DNA from 3 places in the Pseudomonas sp. FW305-20 genome. Region 3 is predicted to be linked to each of the others. Evidence: predicted binding sites of a transcription regulator. Region 3 holds the regulator's gene; each other region holds the start of a gene.
The links. Region 3 encodes sigma-54, which starts transcription at its own class of promoters, with help from an activator protein. Its sites were predicted from a motif close to ANTGGCATNNANNTTGCTNT; they were not measured.
Positions count from the first base shown of each region.

Region 1: the regulator sigma-54 is predicted to act here: its motif matches at 5,731-5,750, upstream of AC3WP4_RS13725 (circularly permuted type 2 ATP-grasp protein).
Region 2: the regulator sigma-54 is predicted to act here: its motif matches at 4,605-4,624, upstream of AC3WP4_RS17055 (pilin).

Region 1 is NZ_JBYTAJ010000013.1:88,229-97,754, reverse strand. Features, by position in the region: gene AC3WP4_RS13745 (acetyl-CoA C-acetyltransferase) at 1-946, opposite strand, end outside; gene AC3WP4_RS13740 (c-type cytochrome) at 1,545-2,366, shown strand; gene AC3WP4_RS13735 (transglutaminase family protein) at 2,520-3,329, opposite strand; gene AC3WP4_RS13730 (alpha-E domain-containing protein) at 3,326-4,276, opposite strand; gene AC3WP4_RS13725 (circularly permuted type 2 ATP-grasp protein) at 4,289-5,698, opposite strand; gene AC3WP4_RS13720 (ribonuclease E inhibitor RraB) at 6,100-6,441, opposite strand; gene AC3WP4_RS13715 (hypothetical protein) at 6,655-6,888, opposite strand; gene AC3WP4_RS13710 (PLDc N-terminal domain-containing protein) at 7,060-7,251, opposite strand; gene AC3WP4_RS13705 (hypothetical protein) at 7,316-7,846, opposite strand; gene AC3WP4_RS13700 (methyl-accepting chemotaxis protein) at 8,025-9,506, shown strand.
Region 2 is NZ_JBYTAJ010000018.1:71,667-81,192, forward strand. Features, by position in the region: gene yacG (DNA gyrase inhibitor YacG) at 1-33, opposite strand, end outside; gene coaE (dephospho-CoA kinase) at 30-653, opposite strand; gene AC3WP4_RS17040 (prepilin peptidase) at 650-1,522, opposite strand; gene AC3WP4_RS17045 (type II secretion system F family protein) at 1,524-2,741, opposite strand; gene pilB (type IV-A pilus assembly ATPase PilB) at 2,744-4,444, opposite strand; gene AC3WP4_RS17055 (pilin) at 4,671-5,099, shown strand; gene AC3WP4_RS17060 (BON domain-containing protein) at 5,833-6,186, shown strand; gene AC3WP4_RS17065 (DUF2845 domain-containing protein) at 6,382-6,678, opposite strand; gene AC3WP4_RS17070 (DUF748 domain-containing protein) at 6,678-9,526, opposite strand, start outside.
Region 3 is NZ_JBYTAJ010000003.1:195,283-204,808, forward strand. Features, by position in the region: gene AC3WP4_RS04335 (KpsF/GutQ family sugar-phosphate isomerase) at 1-269, shown strand, start outside; gene AC3WP4_RS04340 (KdsC family phosphatase) at 269-793, shown strand; gene lptC (LPS export ABC transporter periplasmic protein LptC) at 801-1,373, shown strand; gene lptA (lipopolysaccharide transport periplasmic protein LptA) at 1,360-1,908, shown strand; gene lptB (LPS export ABC transporter ATP-binding protein) at 1,908-2,633, shown strand; gene AC3WP4_RS04360 (RNA polymerase factor sigma-54) at 2,818-4,311, shown strand; gene hpf (ribosome hibernation-promoting factor, HPF/YfiA family) at 4,386-4,694, shown strand; gene ptsN (PTS IIA-like nitrogen regulatory protein PtsN) at 4,707-5,171, shown strand; gene rapZ (RNase adapter RapZ) at 5,174-6,031, shown strand; gene AC3WP4_RS04380 (HPr family phosphocarrier protein) at 6,047-6,322, shown strand; gene AC3WP4_RS04385 (ZIP family metal transporter) at 6,370-7,263, opposite strand; gene AC3WP4_RS04390 (superoxide dismutase) at 7,294-7,905, opposite strand; gene AC3WP4_RS04395 (DUF2753 family protein) at 7,907-8,335, opposite strand; gene AC3WP4_RS04400 (class II fumarate hydratase) at 8,363-9,526, opposite strand, start outside.

The sequences.
Region 1 (9,526 bases), on a different contig from region 3:
CCCGCAACCCGGCCTTGGCCAGAGCCTTGCGGGTGGCCGGCGCGGGGCCGGTGAGCATGATGGTCGGGTCGGTGCTGGTGACGGCGGTGGCGACGATTCGCGCCCGCGGCTGCAAATCCAGCGCGCGGCCCTTGGCCTCGGAGCCGATCAGCATCAGCGCGGCGCCATCGACGATCCCGGAACTGTTACCCGCCGTGTGCACGTGGTCGATCCGCTCGACATGGCTGTAGACCCGAAGTGCCGTGGCATCGAAGCCCATTTGCCCGATCATCTCGAAGCTAGGCTTGAGCTGGCCCAAGCCTTCCAGGGTCGATCCGGCGCGGATGAATTCATCGTGATCGAGCAGGATGATGCCGTTCTGATCCTGCACCGGCACCAACGATTTGTTGAACGAACCGTCGGCCCTCGCCCGCGCAGCCTTTTGCTGAGAGTGCAGCGCATAGGCATCGACGTCCTGACGGCTGAAGCCTTCCAGCGTGGCGATCAGGTCAGCGCCCACGCCTTGAGGGGCGAAATGGCTGTGAAAACTGGTTTCCGGGTCGTGTGCCCAAGCGCCACCATCGCTGCCCATCGGCACGCGGGACATGGACTCGACGCCGCCGACCACCACCAGGTCTTCGAAGCCGGAACGCACTTTCATTGCGCCGAGGTTCACCGCCTCCAACCCCGAGGCGCAGAAGCGGTTGATCTGCAAACCCGCCACGCTGACGTCCCAATCCGCCACCTGGGTCGCGGCTTTGGCAATGTCGGAGCCTTGATCGCCGACGGGCGTCACGCAACCAAGCACCACATCGTCGACCTGACTGGTATCGAGAGACGTGCGCCGTTGCAGCGCGGTGAGCAGCCCGGCTACCAGGTTCACCGGTTTGACGCTGTGCAAGGCGCCATTGGCCTTGCCTTTCCCGCGGGGCGTGCGTAACGCGTCGAAAATAAAAGCTTGGGTCATGACGTTCTCGAACCTGGGCAGGGGAGTAAATTCAGAGTCTCCACCTTAGGCCGAGCAGCCCGGGATTCAATGACCGCAGTGCTCACAGACGTTGACGGTCACGCTCAGACGGACGGTAGGCAATCAGCGGATTAACCGATTCAGGACAGCAAGCTGTCTAGCAAACGGGCGCCCAAGAAGCTGGCAATAGGCCTCATGCCTTTTTAGGAGCAATTTATGCCAAGCCCATACGAAATGGATCTAAAGCAAGCGTGACGCGGCCTCTAAGGTGAACTTGTACGAAGTTGTCGTCGGGTTTTGCCGAGGCGCTCGTCAAACAGGAAGTGCAACGCTCTGCCGTCATGGAGAAATGCAGGCAGGCATCAGGAAATAACAATAAAGGCGGTCAAGCCATGTTCAAACAATCAAAAGTACGTCAAGCCGGGCTCATTCTTTTCGCCACTACGCTGTTGTTGATTTTGCCGAACCTGACCAAGGTGATCGGTTAGTCGGTCAATAAAAAATACGGCGCCAGGTTTTTGTATCGCCCTCTAAAAATGTGACTGGCTCGCTACCCGGGTCAGCGTGAGTGTGCCAACCTTTGCGGCACTTCCACGACATGGACGGCGATCATTTGAAAACGCTCATTGTGTTCGGGGCCTTGCTGCTCAGCACGCCCCTGTCTGCCGCACAGCTGAACCTGGAGCTGGGCGCGAGCAGTCGCACCTGGCAAACCGAGGAGTTGCTCAAGCATCCTCAGGCTCAGGCCATCACCATCAACAACGACGTTTCCTACAAACGGGACATGAGCTATCGCGCTGTTCCGGTGGCTGCGTTGTTGACGGGGATCAAGCCTGAAGACCATTTACAGGCGGTAGCCCTGGACGGTTTTGCCGCAGAACTGTCGGCTGCGCCGTTGCTCAATTCCCAGGGTGCGCGCGCCTGGTTGGCGATTGAAGATCCCGCCAAGCCGTGGCCACCGCTGTCGGAAGCCAAACGCGGCGCCGGGCCGTTCTATCTGGTCTGGACCGATCCGCAGGCGGGCGACATCAGTCCCGAGCAATGGCCTTTTCAAGTGGCAAGCATCAAGCGCTTGGCAGCGGTGGCCGAGCGCTTCCCTGCCCTGCTGCCCGATCCGGCGTTGAAGGCTGATGACCCGGTGAACAAGGGCTTTGCGCTGTTTCAGAAGAATTGCCTGGCGTGTCACCGATTGAACGGCGCCGGGGATGCGCAGTTTGGGCCGGACCTGAATATTCCGTTTAACCCGACCGAGTACTTCGGCGCGGATTTCCTCAAGCGCTACATTCGTGATCCGCAGAGCTTGCGCCAGTGGCCACAGGCGAAGATGCCCGGGTTCTCGGCGACGGTGTTGCCGGACGAGGATCTGGAGAGGTTGGTGGGGTATTTGAAGCACATGGCTGGGCGCAAGACGAAGCCCTGACACTCCCCCCCTGTGGGAGCGAGCCTGCTCAGTGATCGTTCCCACGCTCCGCGTGGGAATGCAGCCCGTGACGCTCTGCGTCACATTCAAAGCCGAACGCGGAGCGTCCGTGGAGGCATTCCCACGCAGAGCGTGGGAACGATCGGTGGTAGGTTACTGCTGTTGGACGGAGATCACCGGCGCTGGCGTCGGCGAGACAAACACCTTCGCATGCATCTGCTCGCACCCACCGCCACGCCGCATGCCACGCACCGGGCAGGCATCCAGGTAATCCAGGCCCACCGCCAGTTTCAGATGACGCTCGGGCCGCGCCAGTTCATTGGTCACGTCGAAGCTGTACCAGGCGTCATCGAGCCAGGCTTCCGCCCAGGCGTGACTGGCCAGGTGTTCGCTGTTCTCGCTGTACAAATAGCCCGACACATAACGCGAAGGAATGCCCAGGCTGCGAGCGCAGGCGAGAAACGCATGGGTGTGGTCCTGGCAGACACCGGAACGCCCGGCGAAAGCCTGGGCGGCACTGGTGTCCACTTCGGTGGAGCCCGGCGTGTAGGTCATGTGCTGGTTGAGGCCATGCATCAAGTCGATCAGCGCCGTGCGATCCCGGCGTTGCTTGCACGCCTTCTCGGCGAACGCTCGCAGGGCTTCGTCGGCTTCGGTCAAGCGCGTGAAACGCAAGAACGGCAGCGCCGACTGGCTCTCATGCTCCGCCTCGCGCAATTCGTCGATGTCCACCTGGCCCCGGGCGCCGATGATGATCGCCTCGTGGGGCTCGTCCATGGTCAGCACGTGCAGGATGTTGCCGAACGGATCGAGTTGCGCGCGCACCGGGCGCGGCAAGTCGAGCTGCCAACTGAGCACGTGCTGGCGCTCGCTGTCGTGGGGGGTCAGTCGCAGGTACTGGATGCTCGCCCGCACCTGATCTTCATAGTGATAGGTGGTCTCGTGGCTAATGGAAAGTCTCATGCAGCCTCCAGGTAGGAACTGTGTATGGCGTTACCCAACTGGCGCACCAGCGGGATGAACTCGGTCAGCCAGGCGTGCAGGCCTTCGTCGAGAATTTCGGTGATACCGGTGTAGCGCAGGCGTGCGTCCATTTCCGCCGCCAGACGTTGCGCGGGACGGCCGTTGGCCCCCGGCAATTGGGCGAGGATCTGGTCGATTTCTTCGGTACAGGCGCGCAATGAACGCGGCACGTCGGCGCGCAGCAGCAACAGTTCGGCCACATGCCGGGCGCCGGGTGCGTCGCGGTAGATCTCGGTGTAGGCCTCGAACGAGGACAACGCCCGCAGCAAGGCGCTCCACTGGTAATACGCGTGAGCGGTGCCATCACTGACCGCCTCGGCCTGATCGCCAGCCATTTCGTAACGGGCATCGAGCAGGCGCAACGTGTTGTCGGCCCTTTCGATAAACGTCCCCAGGCGAATAAAGCGGAACGCATCGTTACGCATGATCGTGCCGTAGGACGCGCCGCGGAACAGGTGGGAACGTTCCTTGATCCACTCGCAGAAACGGCTCATGCCGTAGCGACTCAAGCCTTGATCGGCAATCCCGCGAATTTCCAGCCAGGTGGCGTTGATGTTTTCCCACATGTCGGCGGTGATTCGCCCACGCACCGCATGGGCACTGGCCCGCGCAGCGCCGAGGCAGCTGTAGATGCTCGCCGGGTTGGCCGCGTCCAAAGCGAAGAAATGCAGCAGCCGTTCAGCATGCAGATCGCCGTGGCGCTCCAGGTAATCGTCCAGGGTGCCGGTGATCAACAACGGCATGGCGAGTTCGTGCAGGCCGTCACCACGGCCATCTTGCGGCATCAGTGACAGCGAATAACTGATGTCGAGCATCCGTGCGAGGTTTTCCGCCCGCTCCAGGTAACGCGACATCCAATACAAATCCGAGGCAGTTCTACTTAACATGGCAGGCTTCCTTCAATCCTCGACCACCCAGGTGTCCTTGGTTCCGCCGCCCTGGGATGAATTCACCACCAGGGAGCCTTCGCGCAGGGCAACACGAGTCAAACCGCCGGGCACAACCCGGGTTTCGCGGCCAGACAATACAAACGGACGCAGGTCGATGTGGCGTGGAGCGATGCCGTTTTCGACAAAGGTCGGGCAGGTCGATAAAGACAACGTCGGTTGCGCGATATACGCATGGGGTTTGGCTTTGATCCGCGCACGGAAAGACTCGATTTCCGCCGCCGTCGCCGCCGGCCCCACCAGCATTCCGTAACCGCCGGAGCCCTGGGTTTCCTTGACCACCAATTCCGGAAGATTGGCCAGTACGTGGGAAAGTTCGGAGGGATTACGGCACTGCCACGTCGGCACATTCTTCAAGATGGGTTCTTCATCCAGGTAGAAACGGATCATGTCCGTGACGAAGGGATACACCGACTTGTCGTCCGCGACCCCGGTGCCGATGGCATTTGCCAGCACGACATTGCCGGAGCGGTATGACGACAGCAGCCCTGGAACACCAAGCATCGAGTCCGGGTTGAACGCCAGCGGATCGAGGAATGCATCGTCGAGGCGACGGTAGATCACATCGACGGCTTTCGGCCCGTCCGTGGTGCGCATGAACACCTTGTCATCGCGCACGAACAGGTCCGCGCCTTCCACCAGCTCAACGCCCATTTCCCGGGCCAGAAACGCATGTTCAAAGAACGCGCTGTTGAAACGACCCGGCGTCAGCACCACCACGCTCGGGTTGTCGATCGGGCTGGAGCTTTTCAAGGTATCGAGCAACAGGTTGGGATAGTGGTCGATCGGTGCGATGCGCTGGGCCGCGAACAGTTCGGGGAACAATCGCATCATCATCTTGCGGTCTTCGAGCATGTAGCTCACGCCGCTCGGAGTACGAAGATTGTCTTCGAGCACGTAGTACGTGCCGTCACCATCGCGCACCAGATCGACACCGGAGATGTGGGAATAGATATCGCGGTGCAAATCCAGCCCTTGCATCGCCAACTGATATTGCTCGTTGGCCAGCACTTGCTCGGCCGGAATGATGCCGGCCTTGATGATGCGCTGCTCGTGATAGAGGTCGGCGAGGAACATGTTCAACGCCTTGACCCGCTGAATGCAGCCGCGCTCGACGACTCGCCACTCACTGGCGGGGATGCTGCGGGGAATGGTGTCGAAGGGAATCAGGCGCTCTGTCCCTTGCTCATCACCATAGAGCGTGAATGTAATCCCGGCGCGATGAAACAACAGATCGGCCTCGCGTCGCCGTTGTGCCAAAAGCTCGTCAGGCGTTTCGGCCAGCCAACGGGCAAACTCCCGATAATGCGGGCGGACCTGGCCGCCGGCATCGTACATCTCATCAAAATAGGTGCGGATCATGCCGTACTCCTTGTCACCCGGACATGCAGGCCTTCGCAAGGCCCGTGCCATCGGCATAAACGCTTTGATATCAATCAGTTGAATAATCGCATCGCACGCACCGCACCAATCCTGTGCGGTAAATGCCCCCACCTGATCGCCCCCGCTTCATTGCGAAGCAATGTTGTTGCCTATCACCAGCATAGCCAGAGTTGATTTCACTGCCCGGGAGTCGCTGCGGATAATCCGCGCATTCGCTGGAAAACTTGACGAACTTCCCTTTGGCCGCCTGTTTAGGCGGCTTTTTTTTGCGTAGTTGAAACGTTATGAATCAAAAACACGATCTTTGTCTTTCAAACCGCGAAAACGAAAACGGCCAACCCGAAGGTCAGCCGTTGCTGAGTGTTGTCACTGTTCATAAGTTATGCGAGTCGCCCTCGTACCTCCTGCTTGACGCCCCATCCTTCGATGATGCCGCCCAAAGGCTCGACCACCGCCTCGAAATCCTGCTCGAAATCGCCGATGCCGTCATAAGTGGCGTACATCACTTTGCTCAGTTCCAGGTACCACGCGCCGTCATCGCGCACGCTGATTTGTGCATTCAAGGATTCACCACAGTAATGCCCTGCCGCCCTGCGCGCCCGCTCCTCGTCCGGAAAAATGGCGTAGAACTCGATGGGATGGAATCTTGAAAAGTCGAAGCCGCCTTCTTTCATGCGGCGCAACACGCTGGTGCTGATGTCTTCTTGATAGGCTGTGCTCATGAAACGTCCCCCTCAGACTGATGGATAGACTTTCCGTAATCCCGGCACTCGCAACCGAATGGGGCGAGCGATGCGGCAACAACGTTGCCGGTGGGAAGCAAGCATGTAGCTGACAAGACCAGACCTTAGCGATCCGTTCGCTGATCTCGGTTGCAGAGTAGCCTCAAGATAGAGCCACTGCCAAGGCCTGGTTAGAAATGTGACAGGAGATGTTCAGATTGGCGTGATGCTGAGGATTTCAATGCTGTTCTGGGTTTTCAGACTTTTGACAGTCGGATCATCGGCGCGCCCTTCCAGATCGTTGAGGTCCAGTTCGGCAGCCACAGGCAGACAGCGGGCGCGAATGAGCTTCGCGGCTTGTTCGTTGTTCGGGCATTCATCGCTCTCGAACACCTCGTCAACTTGTTCACCGTGATCATCAACGAAAGTGACTTTCCACTTTTGCATCAGTGCCTCCTCGATAAAACCCATGGATGGGCTTACATGTATCTCGACATCCTTCCCCGGCCAATCGTTCAACCGGACCTTCTATAAGTGAAGCATGAAAAAAGGGCCCTCCGCGGTGTGTTTTCACACAACCTGAGAGAGCCCTTTCTGGCTTGGCGCCTGAAGACGCCGTCAGATCCGGACGTTGCCTCGTGGCCCGGCGATGGCCCAGATGATCAGGCCCAGCACTGGCAGCAACAGGATCAGCAGCACCCAGATGATTTTCATCCCTGTGTCGGCACCACTTTTGAGCACGTTGATGATTGCCCAGATATCCAGGGCAAGAATTATCAGGCCAATCAGACCGTTGAACGTGGAACCCATGGTGTCGCTCCCTAAGAGTGGTTTGCACTCTTAGGATAGCCGGGCCTTGCGAGGGTTCCGTATTTTAAACGTGAACGGCGATTTTCAGGGCTTCGAGCGAGGGTGCGGCAGCGATGCCGACTTGGGCGCACAACTCGAGCACGCGGGGCACATCATTGCCGTAGACCAGCACCACTTGCAGATCGTCGTCGAGCAACTGACTGAAGTTCATCAGCGTGTAACCGCCGTTTTCCTTGTTCATGCTGCCCATCTGCACCTGAATGCGATTGAGCGCGGTCAGCGCTTCGGTCTTGGCCAGTTGCTTGGGCTTGATATTGAAATCGACCCCGGGGCCGAACGAGGAAACGATCTGGGCGAACAGGTCCACATAGGTGTCGGCCTGGAACAGCACGGTCTCTGGAAGACTGCCGACGACGACCCACTCGCCCAGCGGAATCGGGAAGGTTTCGTCGTAGTTGATATCCGGATTGGCCGTCAGAAAAGCCTCGGGATCGGCGTAGGCCTGGGCCGCTTCGTCAGCGACTTTGAGGATTTCGTCATCGCTCATGCAGCCGGAGCTTATTTTGCTGATGAGTTCGACGAGTGCGGCTTTCATGGGGCGGAATCCTGTAGCGAGGGAATTTTGAAGGCGCGAAGGATAGCGCATTACGCCCCGCAATTCCTGTGCGCGAGCAGGGCCGGGGTTGTTGACCCACATCAAGATCCAGCCCCCTCAGTAGCGGCACAATACTGGCACCTTGCCAAAACTGTTTCCGCTATCAGAGAAGACCTCCATGGGTGCCTGGCTTAGCAATATCTCGCTGAAATACAAATTCTGGGCGGTCAACGCCGTCGCCTTCGTCACGACCTTGCTGCTGGTGTTGTACGCCGTACAGCTCGAACAACAGGCCCGCAGCCATGCTTCTCAGGCATCGGCACAAGCCCAGGCGCGACTGCTCAACGCCTGGCCCGCCGGGCAGCCGCTCCCCAAGGCCGATAACGTGCTGTTGTTCAGTCGCGGGCAGGCACCGTTGCTGAACGGGCAACCGGTCCTGGAACTGGCCGATACCAACGGCTGGGTCGCCATCAATGCCATGCCGCTGTTCGGCGACAACCCGTTGATGGGCGCTGAAGTATTTACGCGCACGGAGGGTAACCAGGTTGCGGTGATTGCCCAAGGCCCGAGCCTGGCCCAGGTATTTGGCGAGCGTTTTCCCAACTACGCCGTGGCGGTGGCGGTCCTGATGCTGGCGATGCTCGGCGCTTCGCAATTGTTGATCCGCTTCCTGCTCAGCCAACTCAATACGCTGAAGGACGTGATGCTCCACGTCGAGAAAACCGGCGACCTGTCCGCCCGCGTGCCGCTGGCCTGCACTGACGAAGTCGGGCAGATGGCCAATGCCTTCAACGCCATGCAGGCCGGATACCAGCGGGTGGTCAACACCGTCGCCAGCACCGCCCGACAACTGGATGTCGGCGCGGCGCGGCTGGCGTCGAGCATGAACGAGGTGCGTCACGGCATGCTCGGCCAGCAAAGCGAAACCGATCAGGCCGCCACGGCGATCAACGAAATGACCGCCACGGTCTATCACATTGCCCAGCACGCCGGCGCCACCCGCGACCTCTCGCAAACCGCTGACACCCTGGCCGGTAGCGGGCAGGAAGTGGTCAGTCGGGTGCAGAAGTCGATTGCCGGCCTGTCCAGCGGAGTGCAACAGACTGCCGAGATGATCCAGCGTCTGGCTGAGGACAGTCAGAAGATCAACGGCGTGGTCAGTGTGATTCACAGCATTGCCGAACAGACCAATCTGCTGGCGCTGAACGCCGCGATTGAAGCGGCCCGTGCCGGCGAAATGGGGCGCGGGTTTGCGGTGGTCGCCGATGAAGTGCGCAACCTGGCCAAACGTGTCCAGACCTCCACTGACGAGATCACGATCATGGTTTCGGCGTTGCAGGCCGGGACTCGGGACGCGGTGGATTTCATGCAGGAAAGCTCGTTCAAGGCCGACGATTGCGTGCAACAGGCTCAGGAGGCCGGAGCAGCGTTGGCGGAGATCACCAGCGCTGTCGCGCAGATGCGTGAAAGTAATACGCAGATCGCGGTGGCGGCCGAGCAGCAGAGCCATGTGGCCGAAGAAATGAATCGCGCAGTGGTGAGCATTCGGGATGTGACCGAGAACACCGTGCAGCAGACCGTGGATTCGGCGACGACCAGCAATGAGCTGGCGGCGTTGGCCGGGGAACTGAGCAAGGCTATCGGGCAGCTGAAACTGTAAGGGCCCCATCGCGAGCAGGC
Region 2 (9,526 bases), on a different contig from region 3:
GGTTGGGCAATTGACGGTTGGGGTCTGGCTCATGACTGGCCTCCACGCAAAGTAAGGTAAAAGTGATGCAGGCGTTCGACCTCGCTGTGCAGCCAGGCGAGGTCGCGGTCGTTGACCACCACATCGTCGGCGTGGCTCACGCGGTCCTGGCGGCTGGACTGGGCCTTGAGGATCGCCTGGACCTGTTGCTCGCTGGTCTGGTCACGCTGCAGGGTGCGCTCGATCTGTAGTTGTTCCGGGGCATCGATCACCAGGACTCGTTGGGTCATGGCGTACTGCCCGGACTCGATCAGCAATGGCGAAACCAGAATCGCGTAAGGCGATTGTGCCTTGGCCAGATGCTCGGCGATTTCCTTGGCGATCAGCGGATGCAACAACGCTTCGAGCCAGCGACGTTCCTCTGGTACTTCGAAGATCAATTTGCGCAACGCCGCGCGATCCAGCTGCCCGTCGGCTTGCAATACGCCAGGGCCGAAGTGTTCGGCGATCCTGGCCAGCGCCGGGCGCCCCGGCTCTACCACCCAACGCGCCGCGTGATCGGCGTCCACAACGTGTACGCCCAGGTCGATGAAGTGCTGGGCAGCCGCGCTTTTGCCGCTGCCGATGCCGCCGGTCAGGCCGAGAATCCAGGGTTTTTCCACAGGGGTATTCATTTCAAACCGACAAACTGCCAATAGAAGCCGGTTATTTGACCACCCCAGAGCAAGGCAATCCAGCCGGCAATTGCCAGAAAGGGGCCAAAGGGGATTGGCGTGGAGGTTTTTGCGTTGCGCAAACGCAGCAGAATCACGCCGACAACGGCGCCCACCATCGACGATAACAGGATGGTCAGTGGCAGGATCTGCCAGCCACCCCAGGCGCCGAACATCGCCAGCAACTTGAAATCACCGTGGCCCATGCCTTCCTTGCCGGTGATCAGCTTGAACAGCCAGAACACCGACCACAACGCCAAATAGCCGGCCACCGCGCCCCACAAAGCATCATGCAAGGGCACGAACAGCGCGAAGCTGTTGACGATCAGCCCCAGCCATATCAGCGGCAGCACCAGCATATCCGGCAGCAGTTGGTGCTCGGCGTCGATCAGGCTCATGGCCAGCAACCCCCAGCTCAGGAGCAGCGTCATGCAGGCCTGCCAGCCGAAACCGAAATGCCAGGCGATGAACGCCGAAAGCAGGCCGCAGGCCAGTTCGGTCAGTGGATAGCGTTTGCTGATGGCGGCCGTGCAGTTCGAGCATCGCCCCCGCAAGAACAGATAACTGAGCAGCGGAATATTTTCCCAGGCGCGAATTCGATGGCCGCAATGGGGGCACTGGGAGTGGGGCAGCATCAGGTTGAAGGTTGGCAGCGGTGTTTCACCTGGCAAACCCAGCACTTCACGAGCCTCCTCACGCCATTCGCGGTCAAGCATTTTTGGCAGGCGCCAGACCACCACGTTGAGGAAACTGCCCATCAGCAGGCCGACCAACATGGCTGCAATCACGAAGGACAATGGGTGGAGGGTCAGAATGTCGTTCAAGGGCATGTCAGATCGCTGAGCCGAGTTGGAAGATGGGCAGGTACATTGCAACCACCAGGCCCCCGACGATAACACCCAGCACCACCATGATGAACGGCTCCATCAGGCTGGTGAGGTTATCGACCATGTTGTCCACTTCGTCCTCATAGAAGCTCGCGACCTTGTCGAGCATGTCATCCAATGCGCCGGACTCTTCGCCGATGGCGGTCATCTGGATCGCCATACTCGGAAAAATGCCGGAGGCGCGCATGGAAAAATTCAGCTGCATACCGGTCGACACGTCCTGCTTGATCCGCAGCACCGCGCGCTTGAACACGATGTTGCCGGTAGCGCCGGCCACCGAATCCAGGGCTTCCACCAGTGGCACGCCTGCCGCAAAAGTCGTCGACAGTGTGCGGGCGTAACGGGCCACGGCGGACTTGTACATCAGCGTGCCAATCAGCGGCATTTTCAGCAGCCAGGTGTCCATTCGGTCGCGAAAGCCTTGCGACGTTTTAAACGCGTGGCGCACGCCGAAGATGGCCGCGATCAGCACGCCGAGCATCGCCCACCACCAGTCCTGCATGAATTCCGAGAGGCCGATGACCATCACCGTGAAGGCTGGCAATTCGGCGCCAAACCCTTTGAATACCGATTCGAACTGCGGCACCACTTTGACCAGCAGGATCCCGGTCACGATGATCGCGACGAACACCACCGCCAGCGGGTAGGTCATGGCTTTCTTGATCTTGGCCTTGAGGCTTTCGCTCTTTTCCTTATAGGTCGCCACTCGCTCCAGCAGGGTATCGAGGGCACCGGCCTGCTCGCCGGCATCGACCAGGTTGCAGTAGAGCTCATCGAAATACTGAGGTTTTTTGCGCAGGGAAGCGGCGAAGCTGTTACCCGCCGCGACCTCCTGTTTCACCTCGTCGATCAGCGTGCGCATGGCCGGGTTTTCGAAGCCTTCGCCGATGATGTCGAAGGACTGCAACAGCGGCACGCCGGCCTTCATCATGGTCGCCATCTGCCGGGTGAACAGGGCGATGTCCTGGGCCTTGATGCGCTTGCCCAGGTTGAAAATCGAGGTGGATTTCTTGCGTACCTTGCCGGGGGTGATGCCCTGCTTGCGCAACTGGGCCTTGATCAACGCCGGGTTCTGGCCGCTCAACTCGCCCGTCATTCTGGTGCCTTTGCGGTCGGTGCCTTCCCAGGCGTAGACGCTGATTTTTGCTGCTTTGACCGCCATATTCAGTCCTTGGTGACCCGGTTGATTTCTTCAAGGCTGGTGATGCCTTGCATGGCCTTGAGCAGGCCCGATGTGCGCAGGTCGTTGAAGCCGTCTTTACGCATCTGAATGTCGATTTCCAGTGAATTGCCTTCGGCCATGATCAGCCGTTGCAGGTCCTGCGTGTTCTTCACCACTTCATAAATCCCCACTCGCCCTTTGTAACCGCCGTTGCACAGATCGCAACCGACCGGTTCATAGATCGTGAATGAGCCGATGCGTTCCTCGGGGAAGCCTTCCTTGAGCAGCGCTTCCCGGGGAATCTCGATGGGTTTCTTGCAATGGCTGCACAACTTGCGCGCCAGGCGCTGGGCAATGATCAGGCTGATCGAGGTGGCAATGTTGAAACCCGGGATGCCCATGTTGTGCAGGCGCGTCAGGGTTTCGGCGGCGCTGTTGGTGTGCAGGGTCGACAGCACCAGGTGACCGGTCTGGGCGGCTTTGATGGCGATTTCGGCGGTTTCGAGGTCGCGGATTTCGCCGACCATGATCACGTCCGGGTCCTGTCGCAGAAATGAGCGCAGCGCCTGGGCGAAGTCCATTCCCTGCTTGGGATTGACGTTGACCTGGTTGATGCCTTCCATGTTGATCTCCACCGGGTCTTCGGCGGTGGAGATGTTGATGTCCACGGTGTTGAGAATGTTCAGCCCGGTGTAGAGCGATACGGTCTTGCCCGACCCGGTGGGGCCTGTCACCAGAATCATGCCCTGGGGTTGCTTCAGCGCGGCCATGTACAGGTCTTTCTGGTCCTGCTCGTAACCGAGGGCATCGATGCCCATTTGTGCGCTGGACGGGTCGAGGATCCGGATCACCACTTTCTCGCCCCACAGGGTCGGCAGGGTGTTGACCCGAAAATCGATGGACTTGGTCTTGGACAGGCGCATCTTGATCCGCCCGTCCTGGGGCCGGCGTCGTTCGGAGATGTCGAGGCTGGCCATGACTTTCAGCCGCGCGGCGATGCGACTGGCCAGGTGGATCGGTGGCTTGGCCACTTCACGCAAAATACCGTCGGTGCGCATCCGCACGCGGTAGGTTTTTTCGTAGGGTTCGAAATGCAGGTCGGAAGAGCCGCTTTTGATCGCATCCAGCAACATCTTGTGCACGAAGCGCACCACGGGCGCGTCATCGGCATCCTGGCCGGCAATGGCGTCTTGTCTGTTGTCATCGATCGACTCGATGTCCACGCCATCGAGGTCAACGTCAGCCATGTCTTCCAGGCCGGTGCCTTGGTTATCGAAGAATTTTTCGATGGCATCGCTGAGCTTGTCGTCCTCCACCAGGATGGCTTCGGTATTCAGCCCGGTGCTGAACTGGATGTCATTGATGGCTTGCTGATTGGTCGGGTCGGAAACCCCCACGAACAACTTGTTGCCGCGCCGCCAGAGGGGCAGGGCGTGGTGCTGGCGAATCAGTTTCTCGCTGATCAGTCCCTTGGGCTGGCTCTCCTTGTCCAGGCAGTTGAGGTCGAGCAAGGCCATGCCGAAGTGTTCCGACGCGATCTCGGCGACCTGGCGACTCTTCACCAGTTTGTTCTGCACCAGATAGCTGATGAGGGAGATTCGGCTGCGCTGGGCTTGCTGATACGCCTGTTGCGCGCTTTGGTCAGTGAGCAGCTCGGCCAGGACCAATTGCTTGGCCAGACCGCTAAGGGCAATGTCATTCATTGGGATACCGGACGCAGACAGTTCATGACTTATAGCCTAGTCAAGCGGAGGAACCAAACCAGCGGTGTTGAGGTGACAAAAAGTGTCAGATAGTGCGGATTCTGGGGGTAGGAAACGGCGTTGCACTCGCCTCACGTCCCGGCCAACAGGGCGCGCGACGCTTGGCATGGGCTGTGCTGCGGCTAGTTCAGGTCATGAGATTTCGACTCATGCATGGAGCTTGTCTATGAATACTCAGAAAGGTTTTACGCTTATCGAACTGCTGATCGTGGTGGCGATCATCGGGATTCTGGCGACGTTTGCGTTGCCGCAATATTCCAAGTATCAGGCCCGGGCCAAGGTCACGGCGGGGCTGGCTGAGATCAGCGCGTTGAAAGTGCCGTTCGAGGATCTTATGAATCAAGGGACCGATGTGACACTGGATAAGATCGGTGGTGCCACAACGACCTCCAACTGCACGACGTCAGCGACTGGCAAAGCGGCTGATGGAACAGGCTCTATTGCTTGCAAAATTCTTAATGCTCCGGGTCCGGTGTTGAATAAGTCCATCACTCTGACGCGCGCGTTGACTGGCTGGACATGCACCACCGAAGTCGATGCTGAATATGCGCCTAAAGCCTGCGCCGCTGCCGCTTCCACTGCCACATCAGGCTGATTTAAAACCGTTTTGCCTAGTGCCCCATCTTGCGGGTCGGGGGCATATCCGTTTTTGCGGTCACGGCGGCGGGCGGTTCCGCCCTTACGGCGGGTCACTTGGAAAAGCCCCAAGTAACCAAGGGCTCTTGCCCCTTTCGGTCGGTGCCTCGCCCAGGCTCGGCATGCCCTCGCTCCGGTCCTGCTCCGTGGGCCCGCCGCCATCGGCCATCCATGGCCGGGGGCGGCTAACCCGGCATCCATGCCGGGTTGCCCACTGCGCAGAACCTCCACTCGGCCTCCCGATGGGGCGTGCACCTCAAGATCAAAAGCTGGAGGCGAGCTAACGCTCGACCTGACTCTTCAAGCGTACGCATTCCCCTGTAGGAGCGAGCCTGCTCGCGAAAGACGTGAACGATAACGCGTGCTGTCTGAATGAACGCGGTGACCCAAACCTTAAATGAACAGCATTACGCCTTGCGGGGCGTTTTTTGTTCGCTCTCCGGGAAAAATCGAGTCATTGAGAAAACTTCCAATAATTCATGGCCTTAGGCCTGCGGTAAAACCCGCAACTTGCATGTCGATAATTCCGAAGTCATGCAATTTGCATGATTTCGAAAATCAGACGTTTTTGTAAGTTATTGATTTATATGTATTTATCGATTGTTTCAAAGTTGGCACAGCGTTCGCACTATCTCCTGTAACCCTGCTGACAAGACACGCAGCAGACTTTATGAAAAACAGGAGTTACTCGTATGAAGAAGTTCGCTATCGCTGCCGCTACTGCTACCGCGCTGACCCTGACCATGGCCAACGTCGCATTTGCACAGACCCAGGCTACCCAGGCTCCAATGGTTCTGGCCGCTGGTGAAGTGACCGAAGTCAAGGAAGCTACTTCCGATACCTGGATCACTACCAAGGTCAAAGCAGACCTGGTGACTGAAAAAGGCATTCCTGGCACCGACATCAAAGTCGAAACCAACAAAGGCGTAGTGTCCCTGTCGTCCACCGTTGCGGTAACTGACGCTCAGAAAGCCACCGCTGTGGCAATCGCCAAGAAAATCAAAGGCGTTCAGGCAGTCTCTGCTGATGGCCTGAAATCCGAGTAAGGCAAGGCTTCTCGCCTGGACTGGGAGAAGGCGCGACAGACGGGCCGAGCAATACGTCTGCCGCCTCAGGAGAGTTCATGCGAAGGCCATAAGGATGTGGCCATTACAGGCCCCGGACATTCGTGTCAGGGGCCTGTTCTATTTGGGGCAGTGCAAAACCACATTAAATTGTGCCCACATGATGTTGTGGTGGATTCAGTTACCGCGCTTGCTGGTGATCTGCTTCAAACGATTACCTTCAAAACGCAGGTACTGATACATCCCGCCGTTGGGCCCGTAGGTCCATTCCTCCACTTGAAACTCTTCCCGGCGGTTGGCACTGCGCTTGTAGCCCAACAGATCACGGCTGACCGGTTCTCCGCATTTCTGCAGCACCTCGCTGGACCTGTCACCGACACTGACCAATTGACTGCCGCAACGCAGGGTGTCGGCTGCCGAAGCCTGCGCTGCGGCTATCGCCAGAGCCAGGCTGATCAGCCATTTCGCGCCCATCACTCGGCGTCCAGATGCAGCGGCGTAACCACCCGACCGTCACTTTCCGCTTCGCCCAGGTTAGCGTCGATGAAGTACACGCGGTCATCGGCCAGCTGACCCTTGTCGACCAGATAATCCTTGATGCTGCTGGCGCGTTCCTGGCCCAGCTGGCGCAAGAGAACGTCGCTGGAACTCCAGAACTTGATCACGCCTTCACGCATTTTTGCCGTGCGTTCTTCCTTGCCCAGATCCTTCCATTCTGCGGGCGGCTGCGTCTTCAGGCGCGTGCGGTAGATCCCTTCCAGCAGTGGACCTTTCTCGTTATCCGGTACCTGCAGCAATGAAGCCTGAGCCGGCACCTTGTCACCGCGGCGCTGGAGCATTTTGTAGTAGTTGTACTGGTATTCGCGTTCCAGACGTTGCTCGGCGATCAGCGGGCCATCGCTGCTGGCGGCCGCCGTGCCTTCGATTTCCAGGCGCAGTGCCGGGCGCTCCTTGAGAGCCTGGGACAGTTTGACCAGCGAATCTTCGGCGTCCTTGCTCAGGTCGCTTGAACCCGGCGCAAACGACACGGTGCCCAAATCTTCCGAACCGCCACCACTGACCAGCCCGCCAATCATTTTGAAGGGCGCTGCTGCGGCCTTCACGATCAGGTTGCGCAGGGTCTGCCAGATGATAGGCATGACACTGAATTGCGGGTTGTTCAGGTCGCCGCTCACTGGCAGCTCGATGGATATCTTGCCGTCGACATCCTTGAGCAAGGCAATCGCCAGCTTCAGCGGCAGGCTCACGGCGTCCGGGCTGTCGACCTTTTCACCCAGTTGCAGCTGCTCGACCACCACTTTGTTTTCAGCCAGGAGTCGGCCGTTGGTGATCTTGTAATGCAGGTCGAGATTGAGTCGGCCCTTGCGGATGCGGTAACCGGCGAACTTGCCGGAGTAGGGCGTGAGCGTGGTCAGTTCGACACGTTTGAAACTGGTGGCGATGTCGAGGCTGGCCATCGGGTCGAACGGGTTGACCGCGCCCTTGATGGTGACCGGCGCATAACGGTCGACCTTGCCTTTGATATCGACGCTGGCCGGTTTCGCCTGACGGCTGTCGATGGTGCCGATTTGCCCATTGAGCTGTTGAACGGCCGTGGCGAAATTCGGGGTCAGGCTGAAGTCGGCGAAGTTGGCCGAGCCGTCATTGATGGCAATGCCGCCAATGTGGATGCCCAGCGGCTTTTCCTTGCCGGCAGGTTTGGCAGCAGCCGTTTTGGCGCCGGAGTCCGGCGGTTGCGGAATCAGTAGATCGTCGACGTTTGTGGTGCGGTCATCGTTGATCATGAAGCGCACATAAGGCTGGAACAGGTTGACCTTGTCGATCGACAGGCTGTCGCCGTGCTGATAGTTCAGGCCTTCAAGCACCAATTGCTGCCACTTGAGGAAGTCGCGGGTTTTGAGGGTGTCGAGGGTATGCAGTTGATCGACCTGGGCACGGCCGGTGACGTTGAATGCCAGCGGCTCAGTGCTTTTGAGATCGACCGCCAGATCACTGCCGAGCATGCCGCTGCGCAGTTCCAGGCGAATGAACGGGTTGATATAGGACTGGGCGACGCGCAGGTCGATGTCCCTGGTTTGTACGTTTAACCTGGCGCTGACCGGGGCCAGATTGACGATACCGTCTGCCGTGATCTTGCCTTGCTTGCCCACGCCCGTATCGAGCTTGAGGTTAAAAGGCGAGCCATTGAGGCTGTCGAAATTCTGCAGGTCCAGGTTCAGCGGGCCGACGTCCAGCGCCACGGCGGGTTGCGCCTTGCGGTCCGCCAGATGCACCTGGTAATTGCGCAGTTGCACGTCCTTGAGCAGCACCTGCCATGGCTTGCTCGGTGGCGCCGGCTCGGGTTTCGGTGAATCGGCGGCGGCCGGGGCGCTGGCCGGTTCGGCCTTGGCTTTAACGGCGGCTTTGGACGGTTGGCTGGCGAACAGTTTCTGCCAATCGAGTTGCCCGTCCGCCTCGAGGGCGGCCCAGGTTTCCAGTTTCTGGCTGCGGATCTTGCCGACGACCACTTGTTGCTTGGCCAGGTCCACGGTGGTTTCACTGATGTCCAGACGCTCAAGCTTCGCCAGCGGGCGGCCGTCTGGTGCTTTGATCGCGAACGGCGCGATGCTGACGGCGACGTTGCTCAACAGCAGTTCGGTTTCCTTGGACAGGTTGAGTTTGTAGTCGGTGCTCAGGCTGAGAATGCCGTTTTCAAGCACCAGTGGCAGCGCGTCACGCACATAGGGCCAGAAGGATTTCATCTTGCCATCGGTGATTTTCAGCTTACCTTCGGAGGCGAGCGGGATCAGGCTGAAATTGCCGGTCCAGTCGATCTGTCCACCTCCCGGGCCGACGGCCATCAAGGTCATGTCGGCACTGTCTTCCGGCAGGGTGCTGAGGTTCTTCAACTCGAAATCGAGTTTGTCGTAGAGGAATTCGATCGGCTCGCTGGGCCGTGCGTCCTGGAAGTGCACATAGCCGCCGGCCAGTTTGATCCGCTCGATGCGCAATGGGAATGGCTTGGCGTCCGGGTCGGCCGGGGTTGGCTCGCTGACAGGGATTTTGAACAGGCCGAGCAAATTGAGTTTGCCGTCCTTGCCGAAGAGGATTTCGGTCTTGGGTTTGTCGATTTCGATATCGGACAGGTGCAGCGCCTTGGTCCAGAGGCTGTCGATCTGCAAATTGGCGTACAGGCGCTCGAAGCCGACCTGCTCCTTGCCCGGCTCGCCGATGATCAGGCCCCACAGGGTGACTTCCAGGCTGAACGGGTTGAGTTCGATCCGCTGGATCGTCGCGGGCGTCGTTGCGTAACTGGCCAATTGTTGATTGGCCACCCGTAACG
Region 3 (9,526 bases):
CGATCGTGGAGGCCGACGGCAAACTGGCCGGGATCTTCACCGACGGCGACTTGCGCCGCACCCTTGACCGGACCATCGACATCCACCATACGACCATCGACGAGGTCATGACCGTCCACGGCAAGACCGCCCGGGCCGACATGCTCGCAGCCGAGGCTCTGAAAATCATGGAAGACCATCGAATCAACGCGCTGGTGGTGGTGGACAAGGAGGACCGACCGATCGGCGCCTTCAACCTGTCCGATCTGCTGCGCGCAGGAGTAATGTGATGAGCACCGACCTGCTGCAACGCGGCAAGAACATCAAACTGGCAGTTTTTGACGTCGATGGCGTACTGACCGACGGACGCCTGTACTTCCTCGAAGACGGCAGCGAATTCAAGACGTTCAACACCCTCGACGGCCAAGGCATCAAGATGTTGATGGCAGCTGGCGTGCAGACCGCTATCATCAGCGGCCGCAAGACCCCGGTGGTCGAGCGACGCGCGAAGAACCTCGGTATTCCACACGTGTACCAGGGGCGCGAAGACAAACTGGTGGTGCTGGACGAGCTTCTTGCCCAACTCAACCTAAGCTATGAGCAAGTCGCCTATCTCGGTGACGACCTGCCGGACCTGCCGGTGATTCGCCGCGTCGGCCTGGGCATGGCGGTGGCAAGCGCTGCCAGTTTCGTCCGCGAACATGCCCACGGCATCACCCAGGCCCGCGGTGGCGAGGGTGCCGCTCGCGAATTCTGCGAATTGATCCTGCGCGCGCAGGGCCGCCTCGATGCGGCAAACGCCGCGTACCTGTGAGCCAACTATGCTGAGCAAAAAGATTCGCAAATTCCTGGTGTTCGGTTGCATCGCAGCGATATTCGCCGCGGTCGGCTACTGGAACATCAGTCCGGAACGCTTCCTCGACAAGCCGGTGGCAAAGATCGATGAAGCGGCGATCGACTATTACGCGATCAACGCCCACAGCGTGCAATATCTGCCGGACGGCAAACTGCAATACGAAATGACGTCCGACAAGGTTGAACACCTGAAAGCCACCGAAGTGACGCTGTTGACCAACCCCGACCTGAACATGTTCCGCGGCACCGAGTTCCCATGGCACGTCCAGAGCGAGCACGGCGAAGTGAACCCCGACGGCACCCAGGTCGAACTGATTGACTCGGTGCGCATCACGCGCTTCGACGAGAAAAACCGCAAGACCCTGATTACCACCACCCGCATGACAGTGTTCCCGCAGCAGCAATATGCGCAGACCGAGCAACCCGTTAGAATCGACGGCGCTGGTGGTGTGTCGACTGGCAAGGGAATGAAAGCGTATTTGAAAGAAAGCAGGATACACCTGCTATCGAACGTAAGAGGACAGTATGAGGCTCGTTAAAACCCTCCCTATTTTGCTCGGTCTGAGCGCAGCACTGGGAAGCGTGAGCGCCTGGGCTCTGCCGAACGATCAAGAGCAGCCTATCCGCATCCAGGCCGACGATGCCCAGCTGGACGACAAGAATGGTGTTGCCACCTATAAAGGTGACGTGATCATTACCCAGGGCTCGATGATCGTTAAAGGCAATACTGTGACCATCACCCGCACGCCGGCCGGCGACATCGACGTGGTGACATCGGTGGGCAATCTGGCCTACTTCGAGCAGATGCAGACGGCTGGCGACACCAAGCCGGTTCAGGGCTACGGAGTGACCATCCAGTACCACGCCTCGCAAAACCGCGTCGTATTGATCGATCGCGCCAAAGTCATCGACAAGGACAACAACGTCACCCAAGGCGAGAAAATCGTCTACGACACGGTGAAAAAGCTTGCCAGCGCCGGTCGTGCGACGGGCAACAAGGTTACCGAGTCGCGTCCGCGCATCGACATGGTGATCCAGCCGAAGAAGAAAACCGACGAGCAAAAGGCCCAGTAATGGCAACTCTGAAAGCTCAGCATCTGGCCAAGAGCTACAAGAGCCGCCAGGTCGTGCGTGACGTCAGCCTGTCGATCGACAGCGGTCAGATCGTCGGCCTGCTGGGTCCCAACGGCGCCGGCAAGACCACCTGCTTTTACATGATTGTCGGCCTGGTACAGGCCGATCAGGGCCGCGTACTGATTGACGACCTGGATGTCAGTCACCAGCCTATGCACGGTCGTGCGAAGGCCGGCATCGGCTATCTTCCGCAAGAAGCATCGATCTTCCGCAAACTCTCGGTAGCCGACAACATCATGGCGATCCTCGAGACCCGCAAGGAACTCGACAAGGCCGGTCGTCGCCAGGAGCTGGAAAGTCTGCTGCAGGAATTCCACATCAGCCACATCCGCGACAACCTCGGGATGAGCCTGTCCGGTGGTGAACGCCGCCGCGTGGAGATCGCCCGGGCACTGGCTACCAACCCGAAATTCATCCTGCTCGACGAACCATTCGCCGGCGTGGACCCGATTTCGGTGGGCGACATCAAGCAGATCATCTATCACCTCAAGGCCAAGGGCATTGGTGTGCTGATCACTGACCACAACGTCCGTGAAACCCTGGATATCTGCGAAACCGCCTACATCGTCAACGATGGCCAGCTGATCGCCGAAGGTGACTCTGCCACCATCCTGGCCAACGACCTGGTCAAGGAAGTGTATCTGGGCCATGAGTTCCGCCTGTAAGCACTCAGGTGTCTGGCTGGTTGCCCGGGCGCTTGTCTCGATAAAAAATCAACATTTTTTTATTGTTACAGCGCTCTAGGCAAACGCTGCAGTTTCGGGCATATAATTTGCTTATGTTTGGCGCTCCGGCGCCCTGTAGTGGATGGCGCATGTGCGCCGGCGAATAAGGTGTTAAGCCCCTGCCATGAAACCATCGCTAGTCTTGAGAATGGGCCAGCAGCTGACGATGACACCGCAGCTGCAACAGGCCATCCGCCTGCTCCAATTGTCGACCCTGGACCTGCAACAGGAAATCCAGGAGGCCCTGGAGTCCAATCCGATGCTCGAACGCCAGGAAGAAGGCGACGACTTCGATAACGCCGACCCCTTGGCCGACAAAGCCGAACAGCTACCCAACGCCGATGTTTCGGAACCCTCCTACCAGGAAACCGCCCCGACGGTTGATAACCTCGATGAAGGTGACTGGAACGAGCGCATCCCCAACGAACTGCCCGTCGATACCGCATGGGAAGACGTCTACCAGACCAGCGCCAGCAGCCTGCCGAGCAACGATGACGACGAGTGGGACTTCACCACCCGGACATCGGCCGGCGAAAGCCTGCAAAGCCACCTGCTGTGGCAACTGAACCTGGCGCCGATGTCCGACACCGATCGCCTGATCGCCGTGACCCTGATCGATTGCATCAACAATCAGGGCTACCTGGACGAGACCCTCGAGGAGATTCTCGAAGCCTTCGACCCGGAACTGGACATCGAACTGGACGAAATCGAAGCCGTCCTGCACCGTATCCAGCAATTCGAACCTGCCGGTATCGGCGCCCGTAACCTGGGCGAATGCCTGCTGCTGCAATTGCGCCAATTGCCCGCCAAGACACCTTGGCTGGTCGAGGCCAAACGCCTGGTCACCGAGTACATCGACCTGCTCGGCAGTCGCGATTACAGCCAGCTGATGCGTCGCATGAAGCTCAAGGAAGACGAACTGCGTCAGGTGATTGAACTGGTGCAGAGCCTCAACCCGCGCCCAGGCTCGCAAATCGAGTCCAGCGAAGCCGAATACGTCGTTCCCGACGTGATCGTACGCAAGGACAACGAGCGCTGGCTGGTGGAGCTGAACCAGGAATCCGTGCCACGACTGCGGGTCAACGCTCAATACGCCGGCTTCGTGCGCCGCGCCGACACCAGCGCCGACAACACCTTCATGCGCAATCAGTTGCAAGAAGCCCGCTGGTTCATCAAGAGCCTGCAAAGCCGCAACGAAACCCTGATGAAAGTGGCCACGCAAATCGTCGAGCATCAGCGCGGTTTTCTTGAATACGGCGACGAAGCCATGAAACCGCTGGTCCTGCATGACATCGCCGAAGCGGTAGGGATGCACGAGTCGACGATTTCACGGGTAACCACGCAAAAGTTCATGCATACCCCTCGGGGCATATATGAACTGAAATACTTTTTTTCTAGCCACGTCAGCACCTCCGAGGGCGGTGAATGCTCGTCCACGGCAATCCGCGCGATCATCAAAAAACTGGTTGCCGCGGAAAATCAGAAAAAGCCGTTGAGTGACAGCAAGATCGCTGGTTTACTGGAGGCACAAGGCATTCAGGTGGCTCGCCGCACCGTCGCCAAGTACCGCGAATCCCTAGGGATCGCGCCTTCGAGCGAACGCAAGCGGTTGATGTAGAGCCACGCCACAGCGTTCCAGTGGCAGGTATTTCTGCCTGCCGCTTTATGCACTGGCAACGAAGGAGAAGCTGTATGCAAGTCAACATCAGTGGACACCAACTGGAAGTGACCGAACCTCTTCGCACCTACATCGGCGAAAAACTCGAACGATTAGAGAGGCATTTCGACAAGATCACCAACGTGCAGGTCACGATGACGGTCGAAAAGCTCAAGCAGAAAATCGAAGCCACGCTGCATATTCCCGGCAATGAAGTGGTCGCAAACGCGGAGCATACCGATATGTACGCGGCGATCGACGCACTGACCGACAAGCTGGATAAACAACTCAAAAAGCATAAGGAAAAGACCCAAAGCCTCCTCCAGGGCGCGACCGGTCGTTAACACTCCCTACCCATGATCCGACTTGAAAGCATCCTGACCCCCGGCCGTTCCCTCGTGAACGTGCCGGGCGGCAGTAAAAAGAAAGCCCTCGAGCAAATTGCCAACCTTATCCATAAAGAAGTACCGGATCTGGAGATGCAAGATGTCTTCGAGGCTCTGATTGCCCGTGAAAAACTCGGCTCAACCGGCTTTGGCAACGGCATTGCCATTCCCCACTGCCGCCTGAAGGGCTGTACCTCGCCCATCAGCGCCCTGATGCACCTTGATGCACCCATCGATTTCGACGCCATCGACGGCGCCCCGGTTGACCTGCTGTTCGTTCTGCTGGTCCCGGAAGCCGCTACCGATGCGCACCTGGAGTTGCTGCGCCAGATCGCCAGCATGCTCGACCGCAAGGAAGTGCGCGAAAAGCTGCGCAGCGCCCCGAGCAATGAAGCCTTGTATCAGGTTGTCCTGGACGAGCAAAACGGTCATTAATCATGCGCTTGATCATCGTCAGTGGCCGTTCCGGCTCAGGTAAAAGTACCGCACTCGATGTTCTCGAGGACAACGGCTTCTACTGCATCGACAACCTGCCCGCCGGCCTGCTGCCGGAACTGGCCGAACGTGCGCTGATCCATACTGAGCTGGCGCAACCGCTGGTGGCCGTATCGATCGATGCGCGCAACTTGCCGAGTCACTTGTCGCGTTTTCCCGAACTGCTGGAAGAAGTGCGCAGCCGGCATATCCAGTGTGATGTGCTTTATCTGGACGCCGACGAAGAAACCTTGCTCAAGCGTTTCTCGGAAACCCGCCGTCGTCACCCGCTGAGCAATTCCAATCGCTCGCTGGCCGAGGCCATCAACGATGAGACCGCCCTGCTCGGGCCGATTGCCGATCTCGCCGATCTCAAGGTAAACACCACCAACCTGAACCTGTATCAACTGCGAGATACCATCAAGCTGCGCCTGTTGAACCAGCCGGAATCCGGTACGGCGTTCCTGGTGGAATCTTTCGGCTTCAAGCGTGGAATGCCGGTGGACGCTGATCTGGTGTTCGACGTGCGCTGCCTGCCGAACCCTTACTGGAAGCCAGAGTTGCGCGATCAATCGGGTCTCGACCAACCGGTTGCCGATTACCTGGCGGCACAGCCGGACGTCGAAGAGATGTTCCAGGACATCTCCACCTACTTGTTAAAGTGGCTACCCCGCTTTGCCGCCAGCAACCGCGCTTATGTCACCATTGCCATTGGCTGCACCGGCGGCCATCACCGCTCCGTCTACCTGACCGAACGTCTGGGCCAGGCCCTGCAAAAATCCCTGAAGAACGTCCAGGTTCGCCACCGCGACCTCAGCTAAAGGATTCACACCGCGATGCCTGCTCTGGAAATTGAAATCATCAACAAGCTGGGCCTGCATGCCCGCGCTTCTGCAAAATTCGTTGGCGTCGCCGGTGAGTTCAAGAATTGCACGATCAGGGTAGGACGCACGCCGGAATCCACGGTCGACGGAAAAAGCATCATGGCAATGATGATGCTCGCTGCGGGCAAGGGCACCAGAATCCACCTGAGCACCGAAGGCGAACAGGCTGATGAGGCGCTGCAGGCATTGGTGAATTTGATCAATGACTACTTCGGCGAAGGCGAATAACACCTCGCCCTGTAGCAGCCGGCGAAGCCTGCTGCTACATATCCGCGCTAAGCCAACGCCGTATCCATCACCATCATCAAGCAAAACCCGATCAGCAACCCGAGACTTGCAAGCTTGTCGTGACCATTGCGGCGCGACTCGGGAATGACTTCATGGGTGACCACCAGCAACATTGCCCCGGCCGCCAGCGCCAACCCCAAGGGCAACAACAATTCGGCCAGGCTCACCAGCCAGGCGCACAACAACGCAAAGACCGGCTCGACCAGACCTGACGCAGCTCCGATCAGGAACGCCTTGACCCGCGACATCCCTGCCCCGGCCAGTACCAACGCGATCACCAGACCTTCCGGTACATCCTGCAAGGCGATGCCCATGGCCAGGCTATCGGCATCGGGCATGCCCCCTCCCGCCGACACACCGACCGCCATGCCTTCGGGGATGTTGTGGGCAATGATTGCAAACACAAACAACCAGATTCGCGGCGGGATGACAGGTCGTTCCAGCGTGCCTACGAGCATTTCCGGCGATGCACCCGACACCTTGCGATCCACCAGGAACAATCCAAACGCCCCCAGCATGATGCCGAAACTGATCAGTCCGCTGGCCGCCCAAGGCGTCAGCCCCAAGCTTTCAGCGGCAGTGATCCCCGGAACGATCAACGAAAACGCTGTCGCTGCGAGCATCACCCCGGCCCCAAAGCCGAGCAGCGTATCGCTGAGCACTTGAGGCATCCGTCGAATGACCAGCACGGGCACCGCGCCCAAGGCTGTGCCCAAGGCGCAGATCGCCCCGCCTTGCAACGCGCGCAGCAGTTTCGGCTCAAGGTCCAGCCACGCCAGGCCTTGAGCCACCAACAACGTCATGCCTGCCAGCAGTAACAGCGATCCGAACGCGTAACGAAACATTCGTCCACTACCGATCGCCAGTGTTTCAGTGCTCATAGCCAGCCCTGGATTGCTTTTGCAGAAGTCTTAAACCAGTGCAGCCTGATAGCGCGCAGTGACTTCAGGCCAATTGATCACGTTGTAGAACGCGTTGATGTATTCCGGGCGACGGTTCTGGTATTGCAGGTAATACGCGTGCTCCCAGACATCCAGGCCGAGGATGGGCGTATTGCCGTTCATCAATGGACTGTCCTGATTGCCGCTGCTTTCAACGACCAGCGTCTTTTGCGGCGTCACACTGAGCCACGCCCAGCCGCTGCCAAAACGAGTCAGCGCGGCTTTGGTGAAGGCTTCCTTGAAACTGCTCAAGCCGCCCAGTTGCTCGTCGATCGCCGCCGCCAGTGAGCCTTCGGGCTGGCCGCCGCCGTTGGGCGCCATTACTTTCCAGAACAGCGAATGGTTCGCGTGCCCGCCGCCCTGATTAATCACCGCCGCGCGCAGCTTCTCCGGCAGCTGCTGGACCGCAGACACCAGTTTCTCCACCGGCCATTCGGCAAACTCGGTGCCTTCAACCGCAGCGTTGAGGTTGTTGATGTAGGTCTGGTGGTGCCTGGTGTAGTGGATTTCCATGGTCTGCGCATCGATGTGCGGTTCCAGGGCATCGTAGGCGTAGGGCAAGGCAGGCAAGGTAAAAGCCATTTCAATGAACTCCGTGATGTAGGGGCGCAGGCGAGGCGGCATCGATGTGCAGCAGTCGATGCGTACGCGGGTATTCGCCGTGTTCGCTGATGAAATTCAGCAGCTCGACGTAAGTTTTGCTGCTCTGGCGCAACGCTGCTTCACGCAGGGCGGGCGCCAGTCGTGGATCCTGCATGGTCTGCAACAATCGCTGATGGATGGCGCACAGGTACTCGGCGCTCTCCTCCGGCTGGTTCAGACGCAAATGCAGGTCTGCCAGGTTGTGGTGGGAAATCACGCAGGCTGCCACCGCTTCGTCGGCATCCGCCCAGCGCTCGAACAACACCTGGGCCAGGGCCAATGCCTGCAAGTAAGCCTCGCGGGCATCGACCAGTTCGCCCAGCATGAAACAACGATTAGCCCTTTCGATCGTGCGTTTCCAGTGCTCCATGGTGAGCCTCCAAAGCGGTAGCGGTGATTACACGCCGCCTGCGGTGAGCTTCTCTGGATTGAGTAACTCTTCCAGTTGGCTGCGCGTCAGGTCGGTGTGTTCCAGAGCGACATCGATCACCGGCCGGCCTTGTTGATAGGCCTTCTTGGCGATCTCCGCGGCTTTTTGGTAACCAATGATCGGGTTGAGTGCAGTGACCAGGATCGGGTTACGCGACAACGCTTCCTTGAGCCTGGCTTCGTTGACCTTGAAGCTGGCGATGGCTTTTTCACCCAGCAAATGGCTGGAGTTGGCCAGCAACTCGATGCTGCTCAGCAGGTTCTGGGCGATGATCGGCAGCATCACGTTCAGCTCGAAATTGCCCGATTGACCGGCGATGGTGATGACCGTGTCATTGCCGATGACCTGTGCGGCGACCATGGCCGTCGCTTCCGGGATCACCGGGTTGACCTTGCCTGGCATGATCGAAGAGCCCGGCTGCAAGGCTTCGAGTTCGATTTCACCAAGACCGGCCAACGGGCCGGAGTTCATCCAGCGCAGGTCGTTGGCGATTTTCATCAGCGAAACGGCCGTGGCCTTGAGCTGACCGGAAACACTGACCGCCGTGTCCTGAGAGCCGATCAGCGCAAACAGATCCTCACCCGGTTTGAATTGCACCTGGGTCAGCTTGCTCAGTTGCTCACTGAAACGCGCTGCGAATTGTGGGTGAGCGTTGATCCCTGTACCCACCGCCGTGCCGCCCTGAGCCAGGGATTGCAGACTCGGCAGCAAATCGTTCAGATGACCGATGTTGGCCTTGAGCTGCTGCGCCCAACCGTTGAGCACCTGGCTCATGCGCACCGGCATGGCGTCCATCAGGTGAGTGCGGCCGGTTTTGACGTGGTGATGAACCTCATCGGCCTTGCGCTCGATCACCTGAACCAGACCCACCAGTGCCGGCAACAATTGCTCATGCAACGCCAACGCAGCACTGACATGGATGGTGGTCGGGATGATGTCGTTGCTGCTTTGGCCGCAATTCACGTGATCGTTGGGGTTCACCGGCTCACCGAGCAGGCGGCTGGCCAGGGTGGCGATCACTTCGTTGGCGTTCATGTTCGAACTGGTGCCGGAACCGGTCTGGAAAATATCCACCGGGAAGTGCTGCATGAAGTCGTCCTGAAGCAGGCCCAGTGCCGCATCGACGATGGC